Regions from separate parts of the Streptomyces sp. CNS606 genome, predicted to be linked through region 2. Evidence: riboswitches for the same ligand, from Rfam matches in the RefSeq annotation. Region 2 holds a riboswitch; the other holds the start of a gene.

Region 1 (9,387 bases), on a different contig from region 2:
TTCACGTGCTGCGGGAAGACGGCGTAGCGGATGTAACCCATGGTCGGGTTGTCCACGTTCGCCTCGTGGTCCTGCAGCGCGTTGGCGCGGCCGGCCGGGCTCAGGCCGGTGCCGTTGAGGTCCAGGTCGTAGTTGCCGGCGATCAGGCGCTTGTCCATCTCGTTGGCGTTGGTGATCAGGTCGACCGTGATCTTGTCCGGCAGCGCCTTGCGGACGGTGTCGCTGGCGCGCTCCCACTCACTGTTGCGCACCAGGACGATGCTCTTGTTCGGCTCGTAGTTCTCGAACTTGTACGGGCCGTTGGAGAACGGGTTCTGGCCGTACTTGGACCGGGTGTCCTTGTCCTCGCGGACCGGGGACGCCGACGGCATCGCCAGCATCTCCTCGAAGTCGCTGTTGGCCTTCGGGAGGTTGAAGACGATGGTCTTGTCGTCCGGCGTCTCGATGCCGGCGAAGCCGTCCTTGTCCTTGTACGGGCCCTCGAACTCACCGTCGGGGTCCATGGTCTGCTTGATGTAGACCGGACCGCCGGGCAGCACGCTCTGCGCCCACTGGCGCTCGATGCCGTACTTGACGTCCATCGAGGTGACGGGCTTGCCGTCCTGCCACTTGACGTCGTCCTTGAGCGTGTACGTGTAGGTCTTGCCGTCGTCGGAGACCTCGGCCAGGCCCTTCGCCAGGTCCGGCTTCAGCTCCAGGCCCTTCTCGCCGGGTGCGGCGGCCGGGGTGACGAGCTGGCGGGTGTAGTACCGCATGAAGTTCCACGCGAAGCCGTAGTAACCGCGCGTGGTGTCCCAGGAGTCGGCGTCCTGGGTACCGATGAACTTCAGTGTGCCGCCCTTGGCGTCGGACGCGTTGGCGACCTTGCCGACACCGGCGTTGCGGCCCGCGCCCTCGCTGCCGCCGCCCTCGTCGCCGCTGCCGCCGCCACAGGCGGCCGTGGAGAGCAGCGCCGCGACGACGGCGGCCGAGGCGGCTGCCCGCCGCCGGCTCGATGTGCGTAGGAATCTCACGATGCGCATCCTCCGTGGTGATGGCGGCCCGTACGGGTGAGGGGCCGTGGGTGATACATGGGGGGTCAGCGGGATCCCTTCGGGTCGAGGGCGTCGCGGACGCCGTCGCCGAAGAGGTTGAAGGCGAGCACGGTGATGAAGATGGCCACACCGGGCACCACCATGAACATCGGGTCCTGCTCGTAGTAGTCGATGGCGGAGGAGAGCATCTGCCCCCAGGACGCCGTCGGCGGTTTCACACCGGCGCCCAGGAAGCTGAGGGCGGCCTCGGTGAGGATGTTGGTCGGGATGATCAGCGTGGTGTAGACGGTGATCGGCGCGATCAGGTTCGGCAGCAGTTCCTTGAAGAGGATGTAGCGCCGGCCGGCACCGAGGCTCTGCGCGGCCTCGACGTACTCGCGCTCGCGCAGCGAGAGGGTCTGGCCGCGGACGATGCGGCCGATGTAGGGCCAGCCGAAGAAGCCGATCACCAGCACCATGACGAACAGCCGGACGCCGGTGCCCTCCAGGCCGAGGAGCTGGTCGGGCATGACGGCGATGAGCGAGATGATGAAGAGGAGCTGCGGGAAGGCCAGCAGGATGTCCATGACGCGGCTGATCAGGGCGTCGATCCAGCCGCCGAAGTAGCCGGCGAGGATGCCCATCACGGTGCCGACGATCACCGCGACCATGGCGGACAGGAAGCCGACCAGCAGGGAGACGCGGGCGCCGTAGACGATGCGCACGAAGACGTCGCGGCCGTTGACCGGCTCGACGCCCAGCAGGTGCTCGGAGCTGATGCCGCCCAGCGAGCCGGTCGGGGTGCCGAACAGCGGGTCGATCAGGTCCTGGTGGTATTTGTACGGGTCCTGGCCGACCAGGCCGGCTATCAGGGGCGCGAAGATCGCCACCAGCACGAGGAACAGCACCGTGAAGCCGCCGGCGAGGGCGAGCTTGTCCCGCTTCAGGCGATTCCAGGCGATTCTGCCCAGCGAACGCCCCTCCACGTCCTTCTTCGGCGTGTCAGCGGCAACCGCGGTCTCGTCGGCTTCCTCGGCCGTGACCGTGTCGTGCAGTGGTGCCGTCATCGTGGTGAGGACCCCTCTCGACCGGTGGTGACCGGCCCACGCCCGCCGCGGTAGCGGCTCTTGTACTGCTGTTCGCTTCGGAGGCCGTCGGGCCTCATGGCTCGGGAGTCTTCATCGGGGCTGCGATCACCCGCCAGGGTTCACCGGGAAAGGATGCGCAACTGTGATGTGCCGCACCCGGCGCCGGTATCCGGACGCATGGACTCCGTCAGCGGTACGAAGGATGCCGTTCTGCCCGCTTCCGCGTGCGTTTGCACGGGCGTTTGCGCGAATCGCGCGTCAGTACGCGCGGGGGTACCCCTGTGCGGACGCCGCGCCGCCGCCGGTGACGCCCCCGGGGGCCGCGCCGGCGTGCGCGTCACGGTCGAAGAACGGGCGGGAGTTGGCGCGCAGCCACATCGCCACGGGGTCGTAGTCGTCGGCCATCGCGACACTGGACACCGCGAGCCCGTCCGGCACCGCGCCGACGGACTGGCGCACCATCAGCCGCACGTCCTCGGCGGCGCGGTCGCCGTCCTCGTACAGGTCGTGGCCGATGGCCAGATACGGCGCCCCCATCGCGGGCTGCACCCAGGCGCGGCGGAGTGCGCGGATGTTGGGCGTGCGGTGCGCGTTCTGCGCGAGGAGCGCGTAGAACTGCGGAAGTTCGAGGGTGGGTTCGCTGATCCGCAGGGGGCCGGCGGGCACCTGGTCGAGACCGGTGGCGATGCGGCGCAGGTCGAGCCAGGGGATGCCGACACCGCCGCCGGGAGCGTGCGGATTCAGCCAGACGCCCCAGCGCTGCCGGTAGAGGGTGGCGGCGACACGGCGGCCGGTGACCACCTCGTGCGCCCGGGTCCAGCCGGAGGCGGCGAGCTCCTGGGGGGAGGTGACGCAGGGGGCGTAGCCGTACCCGTCGACGTCCATGTTCCCGTACTGCGCGTCGTGCGAGCCGGAGGTGCCCTGCCAGAGCAGCATCCACAGCTGGCCGTCGGCGAGGGCGTGCAGCAGAGCCTCGTAGGTGTCGAACCGGTCGGGCGACACCTGGCGCAGTAGCTGTTCGACACATTCACCCGAACCGGAACTCGCGCTCACGAGGCCGCCCCCTTGTCTTGTGGTCATCTCTCGCCGGTGGTCCTCCCGGCCGGGCGCCGCTTGCCCGTACCCATCCAACCAGCTTACGAGTCGGCCCTGACGTAGAAGGGGCGCACACACTGGCGCATCCACTCGACCACCGGGTCCTCGGCGGCGTCCAGCAGCACCAGCTGGACCGGCCACTTCACCGGCACCTGCTCCAGCGCACGGGCCAGTGCGTCGTGCGCGGCCTGCCTCGACTCCGGCTCCAGGAGGTCGAGTTCGACGCCGACGTACAGGGCGGGCGGATCACCCTCGGCGCTGGCGAGCGCCCGGCGCGCGGTGCGCACCGGGGCGACGACGGCGAACTCCCCCGCAGCGGCGGCGAGGAAGTCCACCGGCTCGTCCTGCCAGTCCGGCTCGAACAGCCGCATCCGCGCGCCGCCGGAGACGCCGGTGAGCCGTTCCGCGGGGGTGTTCCGGCAGAGCTGGGCGACGGCCTCCGGCGGCACCGGGGCGCCGACGGTCCCCTCCGGGTTGACCGCGATGCCCACCTGCGGGGGCAGGCCGCGGGCGAACTCCCGCACCGGAGCGATGGCGAAGGACACGTGGGCGCCGACGACCTGGAGGTACTGCTGCTCCGAGCTGAAGACCGGGACGTACGGGGCGCCGTCGAGTTCGACCGTGGGCACGTTCAGGTCGCTGTTCTGCGGTCCTCCGCCCTCCGGCAGCGGCACCCAGACGCTGCTCCGCGCGAGGACCTCCAGCAGCCGTGCGCCCGCGCCGGGGGTGCCGAGCGCGGCAGCGAGGGTCTCCTCCAGCTCGTTGCCGGGCCAGCCTCCGCCGTGGCCGGGCCCGTACTGCTGCGGCTGCTGAGGCTGCTGCGGAATGGTCATACGGTCACCCTAGCGTCGCCTTCCGGCCTCGACGCCCCTCCGGTGCCGCTCCCCTTCCGGCCCGCAGGGGGGTGCGGGGGAACCACCGCCCACCTGCGGCGCTCACCCGAACGGTCACGGATCGCGACCGCCCGGTTGCGGGCCGCACACATCCGGCGAAATCTGGATCCCGCCCCATCGCGCATATTCGAGAGGAATCGTCCCCATGCGTGTCAACAAGACGGTATCCGCCGTGCTCGCCACCACCTTCGCCGGCGCGGTCGCGCTCGGCGGCGTCACCGCCGCCACGGCTTTCGCCGCGGACGAGCCTCGCCCGCAGGCCGCCCAGCAGGCCCCGCTGCCCAAGGCCCAGGAGCTCCAGCAGCAGACCCGCGTGCTCGGCGAGACCGGCGACGTCCTGAACCCCGTGGCCGAGCTGATCGACTCGGTGCTCAACGCCCCCGAGGGCCGGCTGTCCCAGCGCGAGGCCGACCGGCACGCGAAGGCCGTCCAGGAGGCCCTGGCCCCGCTGCAGGCCCAGCAGTCCCGGAACTCCTCGGACCGCGCCCCCCGCGCGAACCTGACCGCGCGCGCCGCGGTCGCGCTGGAGGCCCAGGTCGACGAGCTGCTGCAGGCCGCCGAATCCGGCAACCAGCGCCGCATCGCCAAGGAGGCGGAGGCCACCGTCCAGGCCACCGTCAACGTGATGGCCGCCGTCGTCGCGGACGGCGAGCTGCCCGCCCCGGACATGAACGGCGTGTCGCAGCCGCAGGACGCCGCGCCGAACGCCCAGCGCGACGAGCAGGACGCCCAGGAGGAGGGTCCGCAGCTCGCGGAGAACCGCCTCGCCCCGGGCGACGCCGAACTGGAGATGCTCCCCGGCGACGCGGAGCAGGAGCTGCTTCCCCAGGAGTAAGCCCGACTCCTCCGCCGGGACGCGCCGCACAGTGTCCTCGTACGTGGCCCGCCGCCCCCTCCGGGGACGGCGGGCCACGTGCTGTGCGGGCGGCGGCTTCTGCCGGCGCCGGACGGCGGGTGCGCCACGACGGCGCGGTCGCGGCGACACGGCGACGACCACGCGCGCCGTACCCGCCGCCGCAGGCCCGTCGCGGGACCGTCGCGGACCTTCGCGGACCTTCGCGGGGCCCGTCGTGGCCGGTGCGGCAGGGCGCACGGACGGCGCCGTTCCGTACGGAAACGCAGCCCGCCGTACGTCCCCGGTCCTGCTCGCGCCGCCGGGCAGGACCGGGGACGGCCGGGGGCGTACGTCCCCGGTGCCGATGGCATGCGTCGGGCGACGGGGACGGGGCCGGAACGGGCCTGCGGCGGGTGGCGCGGGGCGCGGGTGCCCCCGCACGAACGCGCCACAGGGCTCCGGGCCGGGGCCGGGCTATTCGAAGGCGACCGAGAGGAGGGCCGCCGCGGCGTCGCGGTCCAGGAGGACCACGGAGGCGCAGCCGTCCGGGAGGCGCCCGGCCTCCACGTCGGCGAGCAGGCGGCCCAGGGCCCGCCGGTGGCGGGCGAAGGCGTAGCGCGAGACCGTGCGGCCGCGCTCGGTCTGCCCGGCGAGCGCGACGGGCGGCGGCACGTCGAGCACCACGAGGTGCAGGCCGCGACCACGGCGCCGGGCGTCGGCCGCCAGCCAGCGCCGCACCCAGCTCTGCGTGCCGCAGTCGTGCACCACCACACTGCCGCCGGAGGCCAGCGAACGCCGCAATCCTGCGTAGTGCGCGGCGCGGGCGAAGGGCCGGTAGAGCCCGTACGGCAGCCGCTGCGGCAGCCGCCGCTGCCAGCGCTCCCGGGTGTCCTGGGAGTCGATGCGGGCCACCGCCCCGGTGCCGACGACGGTGCGGGCGATCAGCGTGGACTTCCCGCTGCCGGGCAGACCGGACACGACGACCAGGTCGCCCGCCGGGAAGCGGAGCGTGCCGGCCGCGGCCGTGCCGCGGAGGTCGCGGCCGGCGGCCGCGGGCACCACCGGCGCCGGGACCCCGGCCCCCACCGCCGTCGCATATGCGCTGCGCAGACTCTCCACCCGCGGCCTCCCCTTCCGGTGCCGCTGACGCGCGGCGCTCTTGAGCGGCATACCCCCAGAGAGTGTCAAGAATAGGTAACGAGCGGCAAGGAGATTCCCGGGCATGCCCGGCCTGCGGGACACGGACCGGCCCGCGGATCGCTTTCGCAGGTGGGCCACCGAGCGGTCCCCCGTGACCGGCGGCGCATGTGCGCGGTCCACCCGCGCACGCCCCGGACCCCGCCGTCCCGTGGCGGGGCGTGGCGGCGCGGCCACCCCTCGCGGTCGCGGCGCGGCGCCGGGCGGGCGCGGAGGAATCGGGCCGCGCCCGCAGGGGTCGCCGTGGGCGGGGGCGTGCAATGATGGCCCCCGAACTCCATACCGGCCGCTTGAATCCGCGCGGGAGAGTTCCCGCCCGTGGTCCGCTGGGCACACGGGTCGGGACGCCGAAGGAGCAAGATCCTCCCTTGAATCTCTCAGGCCCCGATACCGCGCAGGACGAGGCAGATCTGAAAAGCGGGCCGCGGCGTGCCGCCGCAGCCCCACCCAAGGTGCAAGCCGCCGCCCTGCCGGGCTCGTGGCGAACCTCTCAGGTTCCGATGACAGATGGGGAGGACATCCGTGTCACCAGCCTTGGGAGCCCCACATGAGCACGACATCCGGTACCCCGCCGCGCACGACCGCGCTCGACGCCGTGCACCGCGAGCTCGGTGCGACCATGACCGACTTCGCGGGCTGGGACATGCCGCTGCGCTACGGCAGCGAGCGTGACGAGCACCAGGCGGTGCGTACCCGCGCCGGGCTGTTCGACCTCTCCCACATGGGCGAGATCACCGTCACCGGACCGCAGGCCGGTGAGCTGCTGGACTACGCGCTGGTCGGGTACCTGTCGAAGCTCAGGGCCGGCCGGGCCCGCTACACCCACATCTGCGACGAGAACGGCGGCATCCTCGACGACCTGATCGTCTACCGCACCGGCGAGGCGGAGTTCATGGTCGTCGCCAACGCCTCGAACGCGCAGACCGTGCTGGACGCGCTCGTCGCCCGCCAGGCCGGTTTCGACGCGGCCGTGCGCGACGACCGGGACGCGTACGCGCTGATCGCCGTGCAGGGTCCCGCGTCCGCGGGCATCCTCGGCCGGGTCACCGACGCCGACCTGGACGGCCTGAAGTACTACGCCGGGCTGCCCGGCACCGTGGCCGGGGTGCAGGCGCTCATCGCACGCACCGGTTACACCGGCGAGGACGGCTTCGAGCTGTTCGTCTCCACCGCCGACGCCGTGACCGTGTGGCAGGCGCTGACGGCCGCGGGCGAGGACGCCGGCCTGGTGCCGTGCGGGCTGAGCTGCCGCGACACCCTCCGTCTGGAGGCCGGCATGCCCCTGTACGGCAACGAACTGACGACCTCCACCACCCCGTTCGACGCCGGCATGGGCCGGATCGTGAAGTTCGAGAAGACGACGAACGAGGGCCGCTTCGTGGGCCGCGAGCCGCTGGAGGCCGCCGCGAAGCAGGCGGAGACCGCGCCGCCGCGCAAGCTCGTCGGCCTGGTCGCGACCGGCCGCCGGGTGCCGCGCGCCGGGTACCCGGTGGTCTCCGCCGCCGACGGTACGGTGATCGGCGAGGTCACCTCCGGGGCGCCCTCCCCCACTCTGGGCAAGCCCGTCGCGATCGCCTACGTGGACGCGGCGCACGCCGAGCCCGGCACCGAGGGCGTCGCGGTGGACATCCGCGGCAGCCACGAGTCGTACGACGTCGTCGCGCTGCCGTTCTACAAGCGCGAGAAGTGAGCGCCGGGCCGCAGCCCGCGGCCCCGCCCCCGTCTCAGCATCCGCACCCTTCCGCCCGCACACAGCGTCCTTCCAGGAGAATCGCACCATGAGCAACCCCCAGCAGCTGCGTTACAGCAAGGAGCACGAGTGGCTGTCGGACGCCGAGGACGGCGTCTCGACGGTCGGCATCACCTCGCACGCCGCCGATGCGCTCGGCGACGTCGTGTACGTGCAGCTCCCCGAGGTCGGCGACACCGTGTCCGCGGGCGAAACCTGCGGCGAGCTGGAGTCGACGAAGTCGGTCAGCGACCTGTACGCCCCCGTGACCGGCGAGATCACCGAGATCAACCAGGACGTCGTGGACGACCCGTCGCTGGTGAACTCCGCTCCCTTCGAGGGCGGCTGGCTGTTCAAGGTGAAGCTCGACGGCGAGCCGGAGGACCTGCTCTCCGCCGACGAGTACGCCTCCTTCACCTCGGGCAGCTGAGGCCCGCACCGGGCTCGCCCGCCGAGCACCGCCCTTTCCCCGGAAGGACCCAGGACTCCAGATGTCTCTTCTGAACAGCTCCCTGCACGAGGTGGACCCGGACGTCGCCGCCGCCGTCGACGCCGAACTCCACCGCCAGCAGTCCACCCTCGAGATGATCGCGTCGGAGAACTTCGCTCCGGTCGCCGCGCTCGAGGCGCAGGGCTCCGTGCTGACCAACAAGTACGCCGAGGGCTACCCGGGCCGCCGCTACTACGGCGGCTGCGAGCACGTCGACGTCGTCGAACGGCTCGCCCGAGACCGGATCAAGGAACTCTTCGGCGCCGAGGCCGCCAACGTGCAGCCGCACTCCGGCGCCTCCGCGAACGCCGCGGCGATGTTCGCGCTGCTCAAGCCGGGCGACACCATCATGGGCCTGGACCTGGCCCACGGCGGTCACCTGACCCACGGCATGAAGATCAACTTCTCCGGCAAGCTCTACAACGTGGTCGCCTACCACGTCGACGAGAAGACCAGCCAGGTCGACATGGACGAGGTCGAGCAGCTCGCCAAGGAGCACCGGCCGCAGATGATCGTCGCCGGCTGGTCCGCGTACCCGCGGCAGCTCGACTTCGCCGCCTTCCGCCGCATCGCCGACGAGGTCGGCGCGCTGCTGATGGTCGACATGGCGCACTTCGCCGGCCTGGTCGCCGCCGGGCTCCACCCGTCGCCCGTGCCGTACGCCGACGTGGTCACCACCACCACGCACAAGACGCTCGGCGGCCCGCGCGGCGGCGTGATCCTGTCCAAGAAGGACTTCGCCAAGAAGATCAACTCGGCGGTGTTCCCCGGTCAGCAGGGCGGCCCGCTGGAGCACGTGATCGCGGCCAAGGCCGTGTCGTTCAAGATCGCGGCGAGCGAGGAGTTCAAGGAGCGCCAGCAGCGCACCCTGGACGGCGCCCGCATCCTCGCCGAGCGCCTGCTCCAGCAGGACGCGGTCGACGCCGGCGTGTCCGTGCTCTCCGGCGGCACCGACGTGCACCTGGTCCTCGTCGACCTGCGGCACAGCGACCTGGACGGCCAGCAGGCCGAGGACCGCCTCCACGAGGTCGGCATCACCGTCAACCG
Region 2 (9,387 bases):
CTCTCCCCGGGGTCGGGCCCGCCACCGCCGAGCTGCTGCGCCGTGCCGGCATCGCCACCGTCGGCGACACCGCGGAGGCGGGGGAGGACGAACTGCTGCGGCTGCTCGGGCGGGCCCACGGCAGCGCGCTGTACGCCATGGCTCTCGGCCTGGACGACCGGCCCGTCGTCGCCGAGCGGGACGCGAAATCGGTGTCGGTCGAGGACACCTACGACGTCGACCTCACCGACCGCACGCGCGTGCAGACCGAGGTGGCGCGCCTCGCCGGCCGCTGCGTGCACCGGCTGCGGGAGGCCGGCCGCTCCGGCCGCACCGTGGTCGTGAAGGTGCGCAGCTACGACTTCTCCACCCTCACCCGCTCCGAGACGCTGCGCGGACCGACCGACGACCCCGCCGTCGTCCGCGCCGCCGCGGCCAGACTGCTCGACGGCATCGACACCACGGCCGGGGTGCGCCTCCTCGGTGTGGGGGTCAGCGGCCTCGCCGACTACACCCAGGAGGACCTGTTCGCCCAGGCCGCCGCCTCCGCCGAGGCGGAGGGCGGTGACGTGCCGGACCCGGGCGGTGCCCACGGCGCCCCGGCCCGCCCCGGCGGCGCGGCGGACGGCGGAGCGCCCCAGCCGTCCGGGGAGCGGTCGCGCCGGTGGCTGCCGGGCCTCGACGTCCACCACCCGGCCCACGGCCCCGGCTGGGTGCAGGGCAGCGGCGTCGGCCGGGTCACCGTCCGCTTCGAACAGCCCGGCTCGCCGCCCGGACCCGTCCGCACCTTCCCCGTCGACGACCCGGAGCTGACCGCGACCGACCCGCCCATGCTCGTGCCCGGCCCGCCGTCCGAGGGCCGCTCCGCCTCCGGGGGAGGGCCGCCGCAGGAGGCGCGGCTCTCCGGGGCCGGTCAGCCCTCGGAACCGGCGATCCGGCCGAAGTCCCGGTCCGGCGGCACGGCCGGCGGGCCGGGAGCGGAAGGCACGTCCAGGCCGTAGTGGTGGTAGAGCTGGAGTTCCTGCTCTGGCGACAGGTGGCGGCCCACACCGAAGTCCGGCGCGTCCTTGATCAGAGCCCGCTCGAAGGGCACCCGCAGCACTTCGCCGTCCAGCAGGCTCGGCTCCAGCGGCACGAACGCGTCCCGGCTGAACAGACCCGTGCGCACCGCCGCCCACTCGGGTTCCCCGGTCGCGTCGTCCAGGTAGACCTCGTCCACGGTGCCGATCTTGAGTCCGTCGCGGTCGAACGCTCTGCGGCCTATCAGGCTCCGCGGGTCGATGTCCGTCTGCACGCTGCCTCCAGCTGCTCGCACACTGCACGGGCCCCCTCCCAACGATTGGCCACTTCGCCCGCGACGGCCACTCGAGAGCCGCGCCCGTTCCCTTCCGGCCCCTCGCTGGTACGCTCGGGGCGAAGGCTGTCGACCCCGTGCGGGAGAGCTCTCCGGCGGCAGCGCCGGAGGCGCCGAAGGAGCAACTCCTCCCCGGAATCTCTCAGGCTCACGTACCGTGCGGACGAGGTCACTCTGGAAAGCAGGGTGGGCCACGGACCCGTGCCTGGGGCTCCCCCTCACCGACGGTGAAAGCCCGGCTGCCCCGCAAGGCCCCGCCGGGTGAAGCTCTCAGGTTGCGATGACAGAGGGGGAGGCCGTCCGGGCACCGGCCGTGGTGCCCCTCGCAGGTCGCTCACGACCAGGAGGCCCCCGCAGATGACCGACACCCGCATCTCCCTCGCCGAGCTCGAGCGCGGCACGCCCTTCGAACAGCGCCACGTCGGACCCGACCACGGCGCGCAGGCCAAGATGCTCGCGCATCTCGGATACGCCTCGCTCGACGAGCTCACCGCCGCCGCGGTGCCCGACGTCATCAAGAGCACCGACCGGCTCCAGCTCCCCGAGGGGCGCACCGAGGCCGAGGTCCTGGCCGAGCTGCGCGACCTGGCGCGGCGCAACAGCGTGCTGTCCTCGATGATCGGGCTGGGCTACTACGGCACGTTCACCCCGCCCGTGGTGCTCCGCAACGTGATGGAGAACCCGGCCTGGTACACCGCCTACACGCCCTACCAGCCGGAGATCTCCCAGGGCCGCCTCGAGGCGCTGCTGAACTTCCAGACCGTCGTCGCCGACCTCACCGGTCTGCCCACCTCCGGTGCGTCGCTGCTGGACGAGCCCACCGCCGCCGCCGAGGCCATGGCGCTCGCGCGACGCGTGGGCAAGGTCAAGAAGGGCGTCTTCCTCGTCGACGCGGACTGCCTGCCGCAGACCGTCGCCGTGCTCCGGACCCGCGCCGAACCCACCGGCGTCGAGGTCGTCGTCGCCGACCTGACCGACGGCATCCCCGCCGAGATCGCCGAGCGCGGCGTCTTCGGCCTGCTGCTCCAGTACCCGGGCGCCTCCGGCGCCGTGCGGGACCACCGTTCCGTCATCGAGCAGGCGCACGGCCTCGGCGCGATCGTCACCGTCGCCGCCGACCTGCTCGCCCTCACCCTGCTGACCTCGCCGGGCGACCTGGGCGCGGACATCGCCGTCGGCTCCAGCCAGCGCTTCGGCGTGCCCATGGGCTTCGGTGGCCCGCACGCCGGCTACATGGCCGTCCGCGACACGTTCGCCCGCAGCCTGCCCGGCCGTCTGGTCGGCGTCTCCAGGGACGCCGACGGCACCCAGGCATACCGCCTCGCCCTCCAGACCCGCGAACAGCACATCCGCCGCGAGAAGGCCACCAGTAACATCTGCACCGCGCAGGTGCTGCTCGCCGTCATGGCCGGCATGTACGCCGTCCACCACGGTCCCGACGGACTTGCCGCGATCGCCCGCCGCACCCACCGCTACGCGACCCTGCTCGCCCGCGGCCTGAGCGACGGCGGCGTCGAGGTGACGACCGGCGCGTTCTTCGACACCGTCACCGCCCGGGTGCCCGGCCGCGCCGCCGAGATCGTCGAGCGGGCCCGCGAGGCCGGGGTGAACCTCCGCCACGTCGACGCCGACCACGTCGGCATGGCGTGCGACGAGACCACCACCCGTGAGCAGCTCACCGCTGTGTGGCATGCGTTCGGCGTGCAGGCCGACGTCGAGGAGCTCGACGGCGCCGTCGCGGACGCCCTCCCCGGGGACCTGCTGCGCACCGACGAGTACCTGACGCACCCGGTCTTCCACGAGTACCGCTCGGAGACGTCCCTGCTGCGCTACCTGCGCCGCCTCGCCGACCGCGACTACGCGCTGGACCGCGGCATGATCCCGCTGGGCTCGTGCACCATGAAGCTGAACGCCACCACCGAGATGGAGGCCGTCACCTGGCCCGAGTTCGGCGGGCTGCATCCCTTCGCGCCCGCCGACCAGGCCGAGGGCTACCTCACCCTGATCCGCGAGCTCGAGGAGCGCCTCGCCGAGGTCACGGGCTACGACAAGGTCTCCATCCAGCCCAACGCCGGCTCCCAGGGCGAACTCGCCGGTCTCCTCGCCGTCCGCGCCTACCACCGCGCCAACGGCGACGACCAGCGCGACGTCTGCCTCATCCCGTCCTCCGCACACGGCACCAACGCCGCCAGCGCCGTGATGGCCGGCATGAAGGTCGTCATCGTCAAGACCGGCGAAGAGGGTGACATCACCATGGAGGACCTGCGCGAGAAGATCGCGCAGCACGGCGACCGGCTGGCCGTCCTCATGGTCACCTACCCATCCACGCACGGCGTCTTCGAGGAGAACATCTCCGAGGTCTGCGCCGCCGTGCACGACGCGGGAGGCCAGGTGTACGTCGACGGCGCCAACCTCAACGCGCTCCTCGGACTCGCCCGCCCGGGCCGCTTCGGCGCCGACGTCTCGCACCTCAACCTGCACAAGACGTTCTGCATCCCGCACGGCGGCGGCGGCCCCGGCGTCGGCCCGGTCGGCGTCCGCGCCCACCTGGCCCCGTACCTGCCCAACCACCCGCTCCAGCCGCTGGCGGGCCCGGAAACCGGTATCGGACCGATCTCCGGCGCTCCGTGGGGCTCGGCCGGCATCCTGCCGATCTCGTGGGCCTACATGCGGCTGATGGGCGGCGAGGGACTGCGGCGCGCGACCCAGGTCGCCGTGCTGAGCGCCAACTACATCGCCAAGCGCCTGGAGCCGCATTTCCCGGTCCTCTACACCGGCCCGCACGGCCTGGTCGCGCACGAGTGCATCATCGACGTGCGGCCGCTGACCAAGGCGACCGGCGTCAGCATCGACGACGTCGCCAAGCGGCTGATCGACTACGGCTTCCACGCCCCGACGATGTCGTTCCCGGTCGCCGGCACGCTGATGATCGAGCCCACCGAGAGCGAGGACCTCGCCGAGGTCGACCGCTTCTGCGAGGCGATGATCGCCATCCGCGCCGAGGTCGACAAGGTCTCCTCCGGCGAGTGGAGCGCCGAGAACAGCCCGCTGCGCAACGCCCCGCACACGGCGGCCCAGCTCAGCGGCGGCTGGGACTTCCCGTACACCCGCGCCGAGGCGGCCTTCCCGGCCGGGGTGCAGGCGGCGGACAAGTACTGGCCGCCGGTGCGCCGCATCGACGGTGCGTTCGGCGACCGCAACCTGGTGTGCTCCTGCCCGCCGGTCGAGGAGTACGACGGCTGAGGCCGTCCCCCGGCCCACGACGGGCCCGGGCCGGCGTCACCGCCGGCCCGGGCCCGTCCCCGTCGCTGCATCCCGGTTCACGCCGCCTGCGCGACGCGCAGCGCGTCCAGGGGGCGGTGCGGGGCGATGACCCGGCCGTCCGGGAGCAGTTCCCCGGTGTCCTCGAAGACGAGGACACCGTTGCAGAGCAGGCTCCAGCCCTGCTCCGGGTGGTGCGCCACGAGATGGGCGGCCTCCCGGTCGGCGGATTCCGCGGTCGGGCAGGGTGGCTGGTGCTGGCACATCGTCGGCGTCTTCCGTTGTGTGGTCTCGACGGTCCTGATCGTCCTGCGGCTCGGTGTGGCGTCCATGGCCGTTCCCCGTTCCCTCAAGGTCTGTCCCAGTGTCCCCCTGCGGGCGAAGGGCCCGCAGGCGTTTCGCGGCAGCACTCCTCGTAGGGAGGGACGTTTCACCCGGACGGGTGGTTTCAGGCGCCGATCAGCGGCACGGAGCGCAGGCGGTGTGTCAGCAGCGGTAGCAGGGTGTCGACCCGCTGCGGCTGGTGGGAGGCGATGCCGGGCGGCGCCGGGGCCAGCGGGATCACCAGGTCGGCGGCGTCGGGAGAGTGTGCGGCGGGGTCGGCGTCCGCGACGGAGTGCAGCCAGAGGGTCAGCATGTACAGCTCCGGCACCGACAGCAGCCGCGGCTGGTACGGCAGCGGCAGTCCTTCGGCCTGGCCGAGCGCGCGCAGGGTGGCGGACACGTACGGGCCGCCGCGGAAGTGGGCGAACGCCCAGCCGTCCGCCGTCGGCATGGTCTCCGCCGCGCTCACCGGCGAAGGGGATGCCGGCCCGGGCGCCGCCGGCCTCCCGTCCGATGCGGGCGCCGCCGGCACCGGTGCCAGCAGGAAGCGCCAGCCGGTCAGCCCGGTGCGCGGTGGCCCCTGCCGGCTCACACCGGTGATCTCGTGCACCGGCAGAGCGAGTTCGGGACGCAGCCGGGCCGGGACCGGCCCGGCGCCGGATTCGAGGGCCGACAGGACACTCTGCCGGGCGGTCGCCGGAGCAGGGGCAAAACGCAGGGGCATGATGGGTCGCCTCTCACCTCGACAGGCACACGGGAGCGGGGGCGGGGCGCGGACGGCGCTGTTCGGCCCGGGCGGCCGCAGGACCGTAGCCGGCGCAGCGGGCAGACGGTCGTTCGACGCGGGGTCTCGGCCTCGTCGGCAGAGTTTATACGACACCAGTTCCCCGGCGGTTTCGGCTAACGACGCAGAGATGTTTCCACAAGGCGACTTCACGCCGATTTCCGGAGGCATTTCCTCCTGCTCCGTCCACCCCGCCGAAGCGCTCGCCTCGGCCTTCGGCGGAAACCGGGTCGGCCGGTTCTGCTGTGGCCCTTTCCCCCGGCCCTTGCGCGACGCCCTGACCGTGAGCCGTATGCCGAAGGAATGTGCCAGAGGATTTCCCCGGCACGATAACGGTTACCCGGGGGTTCGCCGAGGGATTGCGGATCATCGCCCTGGGCATCATCAGGTGACACACGTGCCCGGTCGTCGCACGGGCACCCGACCGAGAGGACCGGCGGGATGGGAGAGAAGGTCGCGGCCGACAGGTTCGCCCTGTCCGATCGGCTGCGGTACCGGCAGAAACTCCTCCAGGGGCTGGAGGCCCTGGAACTGCTTCTGGACAGGAAGCGGTTCGACCGCCCGCGCAATCTCATGGGTCTGGAGATCGAGCTCAATCTCGCGGACGCCGAAGGCATGCCCCGGATGATGAACGCCGAGGTGCTGGAACGCATCGGCAGCCGGGATTTCCAGACGGAACTCGGTCAGTTCAACCTCGAGGCCAACATCGTCCCGCACCGCATGGCCGGCCGGGTTTTCGACCAGCTCTCCGAGGAACTCCGCACCGCCCTCGCCTACGCCGACCGCCAGGCCCGCGAGGTGGACGCCCACATCGTGATGATCGGCATCCTGCCCACGCTCACCAGCGACGACCTCGTCTCCGCGAACCTCTCCGCCGTCGACCGGTACACCCTGCTCAACGACCAGATCATGGCGGCCAGGGGCGAGGACGTGATGCTCGACATCGAGGGTGTCGAGCACCTGCGCTACGCCTCCGACTCCATCGCCCCCGAGGCCGCGTGCACCTCCGTACAGCTGCACCTCCAGGTCACGCCGGGCCGGTTCGCCGACGTGTGGAACGCCGCCCAGGCGATCGCCGGGCCGCAGATCGCCATGGGCGCCAACTCGCCGTTCCTCTTCGGGCGGGAGCTGTGGAGGGAGTCCCGGCCGCCGCTCTTCCTCCAGTCCACCGACACCCGGCCGCCGGAGCTCGCCGTGCAGGGCGTACGTCCCCGCACCTGGTTCGGCGAACGCTGGATCGACTCCGCCTACGACCTCTTCCAGGAGAACGTGCGCTACTTCCCGGCGCTGCTCCCGCTCTGCGAGGACGAGGAACCCCTCCAGGTGCTGGAGGACGGCGGAGTCCCCGAACTTCTCGAACTGTCCCTGCACAACGGCACCATCTACCGCTGGAACCGCCCGGTCTACGGCGTCGTCGACGGCGTCCCGCACCTGCGGGTCGAGAACCGGGTGCTTCCGGCCGGCCCCACCGTCACCGACGTGCTCGCCAACGCCGCCTTCTACTACGGGCTGGTGCGCGCCCTGGCGGACGAGCCCCGTCCCCTCTGGACCCGGATGCCCTTCCCCGTCGCCCACGAGAACTTCGAGGCGGCGTGCCGGGACGGCATCGACGCCCAGCTGCACTGGCCGCGCTCCGGGCGGGGGAGCGCGACGGTCGCGCTGCCCGCGACCCGGCTCGTGCAGGAGGAGCTGCTCCCGCTCGCCGCGTCCGGTCTCGACGCGTGGGGTGTGGAGGCCGCCGACCGGGACCGCTACCTGTCGGTGATCGAGGAACGCTGCCGGCGCCGGGTCAACGGCGCCTCCTGGCAGGCCGCCGCCTACCACCGGGCCACGGACGCCGGACTCGACCGGGAGAAGGCGCTCGCGGCCGTCGCCCGCCGCTACTGCGAACTCACCCGCACCGACGAGCCGGTGCACACCTGGCCTCCCGGGCCGTGACGCCGCGCGTGCCCGGACACCCCGGGCACGCCTCCGCCCCTCGGATGCGGCAAGCTGAGACCGGGCGCCGGACGCACCGGCGCCCCACCGGCAGGCAGTCGATCCAGGCGGACGGGAGGCGCGCGTGCGTGCACGGACGGGAGACGCCGCGGACCAGGGGGTTCCCGGCGACGCCGGACTCCCCGCTCCCGTGCTGCGGCGGGAGATGCTGCTGGTACTCGCCCTCTCCCTCGGCGCCAGCGCCCTCTCGGCGCTCATCAGCTTCGCCGGTTCGCTGACCGCCCCGGGCGGACTCGCCGACCAGGCCGCGCGGATGAACACCTCGGCCGCTCCCGACCGCCCGTGGCTCGACCTGGCCTGGCAGCTCTTCGGTATCGCCACCGCACTCGTCCCCGTCGCGCTCGTTGCGCACCTGCTGTACCGCGAGGGCGCCGGCGGCCTGCGCGCGGTCGGGTGCGACCTGCGTCGCCCCCGCTCCGACCTGGCCCGCGGCGCGCTGGTCGCCGCCGGCATCGGAGGAACCGGCCTGCTCCTCTACCTCGGTGCCAGGGCGGCCGGCGCGAACCTCACCGTGGTGCCGGAGAACCTTCCGGACGTGTGGTGGAAGATCCCGGTGCTGATCGCCTCCGCGGTGCAGAACGCCGCGGTGGAGGAGATCATCGTCATCGGCTACCTGCTGCGCCGCCTGGACCAGCTCGGCTGGTCCCCCTGGGGAGCGCTGGCGGCCAGCTCCCTGCTGCGCGGCACGTACCACCTCTACCAGGGGATCGGCGGCTTCGTGGGCAACATGGCGATGGGCGTGATCTTCGTGCTCCTCTACCGCCGCTGGGGGCGCGTCGGCCCGCTGCTCGCCGCCCACGCCCTGATCGACATCGTCGCCTTCGTCGGTTACGCGCTGCTGGCCGGCAAGGTGGGCTGGCTCCCCACCGGCTGACCCGCCGCCCGGTGCCTCCGGTCGGTGACCCCCTCCCGGCGGACGCGCACCGCCACCGGGGGCGCGGCGGCGGCCCGGGCGCTCAGAGCCCCGTCAGCAGCCGGCCGTCCAGCACCGTCACCGCCGACCCCGACAGCTCCGTCCGCGCGCCGCGCAGCGCGGTCCGCACCACTCCGGTCCGCGCGGACGCCTGGAAACCGGTCAGTTCGTCCCTCCCCAGCCGCGCCGCCCACAGCGGCGCGAGCGCCGTGTGGGCGCTCCCGGTGACCGGGTCCTCCGGAACCCCCACCGCGGGCCCGAAGAACCGGGAGACGAAGTCGTAACCGGCGGCCGTGTCGTGAGCGGCGGCGGTGACGATGACGCCGCGCCCCCGGAGCCGGGCCAGCGCGGCCATGTCCGGTGCGAGGGCGCGCACCGTCTCCTCGTCGTGCACCTCGACCAGCAGGTCGCCGACGTCCGGCCCCGTGTCGTGCACCGTCAGGATCTCGCAGCCCAGCGCCGCGGAGAGCCCGGGCGGCTCGGCCACCGGCGTCAGCGGAGCCGTCGGGAAGTCCAGCGTCACCGTCCCGTCGGGGGAGGAAGCGGCGGTCAGCACTCCGCTACGGGTCCGGAACCGCAGCCGGGAGCCTGCCCGTCCGGCGGAGTGCAGCACGTGCGCCGTGGCCAGCGTCGCGTGCCCGCACAGGTTCACCTCCACGGCGGGCGTGAACCAGCGCAGCGCCCAGTCCGCGTCCGCGTCGTGGGTGAGCGGGTGCGCGAACGCCGTCTCGGAGAGGCTCATCTCGCCCGCGACCCGCTGGAGCCGTTCGTCCT

Evidence for each region. A riboswitch is a leader RNA that binds a small molecule or an ion and turns the genes downstream of it on or off. The one in region 2 is predicted to bind glycine.
Region 1: linked by a shared signal. The riboswitch ahead of gcvT (glycine cleavage system aminomethyltransferase GcvT) and the one ahead of gcvP (aminomethyl-transferring glycine dehydrogenase) in region 2 are both predicted to bind glycine.

Annotation. Positions count from the first base shown of each region.
Region 1 is NZ_KE384522.1:25,385-34,771, forward strand. It holds gene K304_RS0124815 (ABC transporter substrate-binding protein) at 1-1,022, opposite strand, end outside; gene K304_RS0124820 (ABC transporter permease) at 1,079-2,080, opposite strand; gene K304_RS0124825 (enhanced serine sensitivity protein SseB C-terminal domain-containing protein) at 2,360-3,181, opposite strand; gene K304_RS0124830 (enhanced serine sensitivity protein SseB) at 3,238-4,029, opposite strand; gene K304_RS0124835 (hypothetical protein) at 4,235-4,924, shown strand; gene K304_RS31160 (AAA family ATPase) at 5,399-6,043, opposite strand; glycine riboswitch at 6,413-6,524, shown strand; gene gcvT (glycine cleavage system aminomethyltransferase GcvT) at 6,669-7,811, shown strand; gene gcvH (glycine cleavage system protein GcvH) at 7,900-8,280, shown strand; gene glyA (serine hydroxymethyltransferase) at 8,342-9,387, shown strand, end outside.
Region 2 is NZ_AUFD01000023.1:73,525-82,911, reverse strand. It holds gene K304_RS0117200 (DNA polymerase IV) at 1-980, shown strand, start outside; gene K304_RS0117195 (PRC-barrel domain-containing protein) at 893-1,273, opposite strand; glycine riboswitch at 1,404-1,501, shown strand; gene gcvP (aminomethyl-transferring glycine dehydrogenase) at 1,691-4,576, shown strand; gene K304_RS0117185 (DUF5999 family protein) at 4,654-4,860, opposite strand; gene K304_RS0117180 (hypothetical protein) at 5,043-5,642, opposite strand; gene K304_RS0117170 (glutamate-cysteine ligase family protein) at 6,144-7,640, shown strand; gene K304_RS0117165 (CPBP family intramembrane glutamic endopeptidase) at 7,846-8,574, shown strand; gene K304_RS0117160 (PhzF family phenazine biosynthesis protein) at 8,657-9,387, opposite strand, start outside.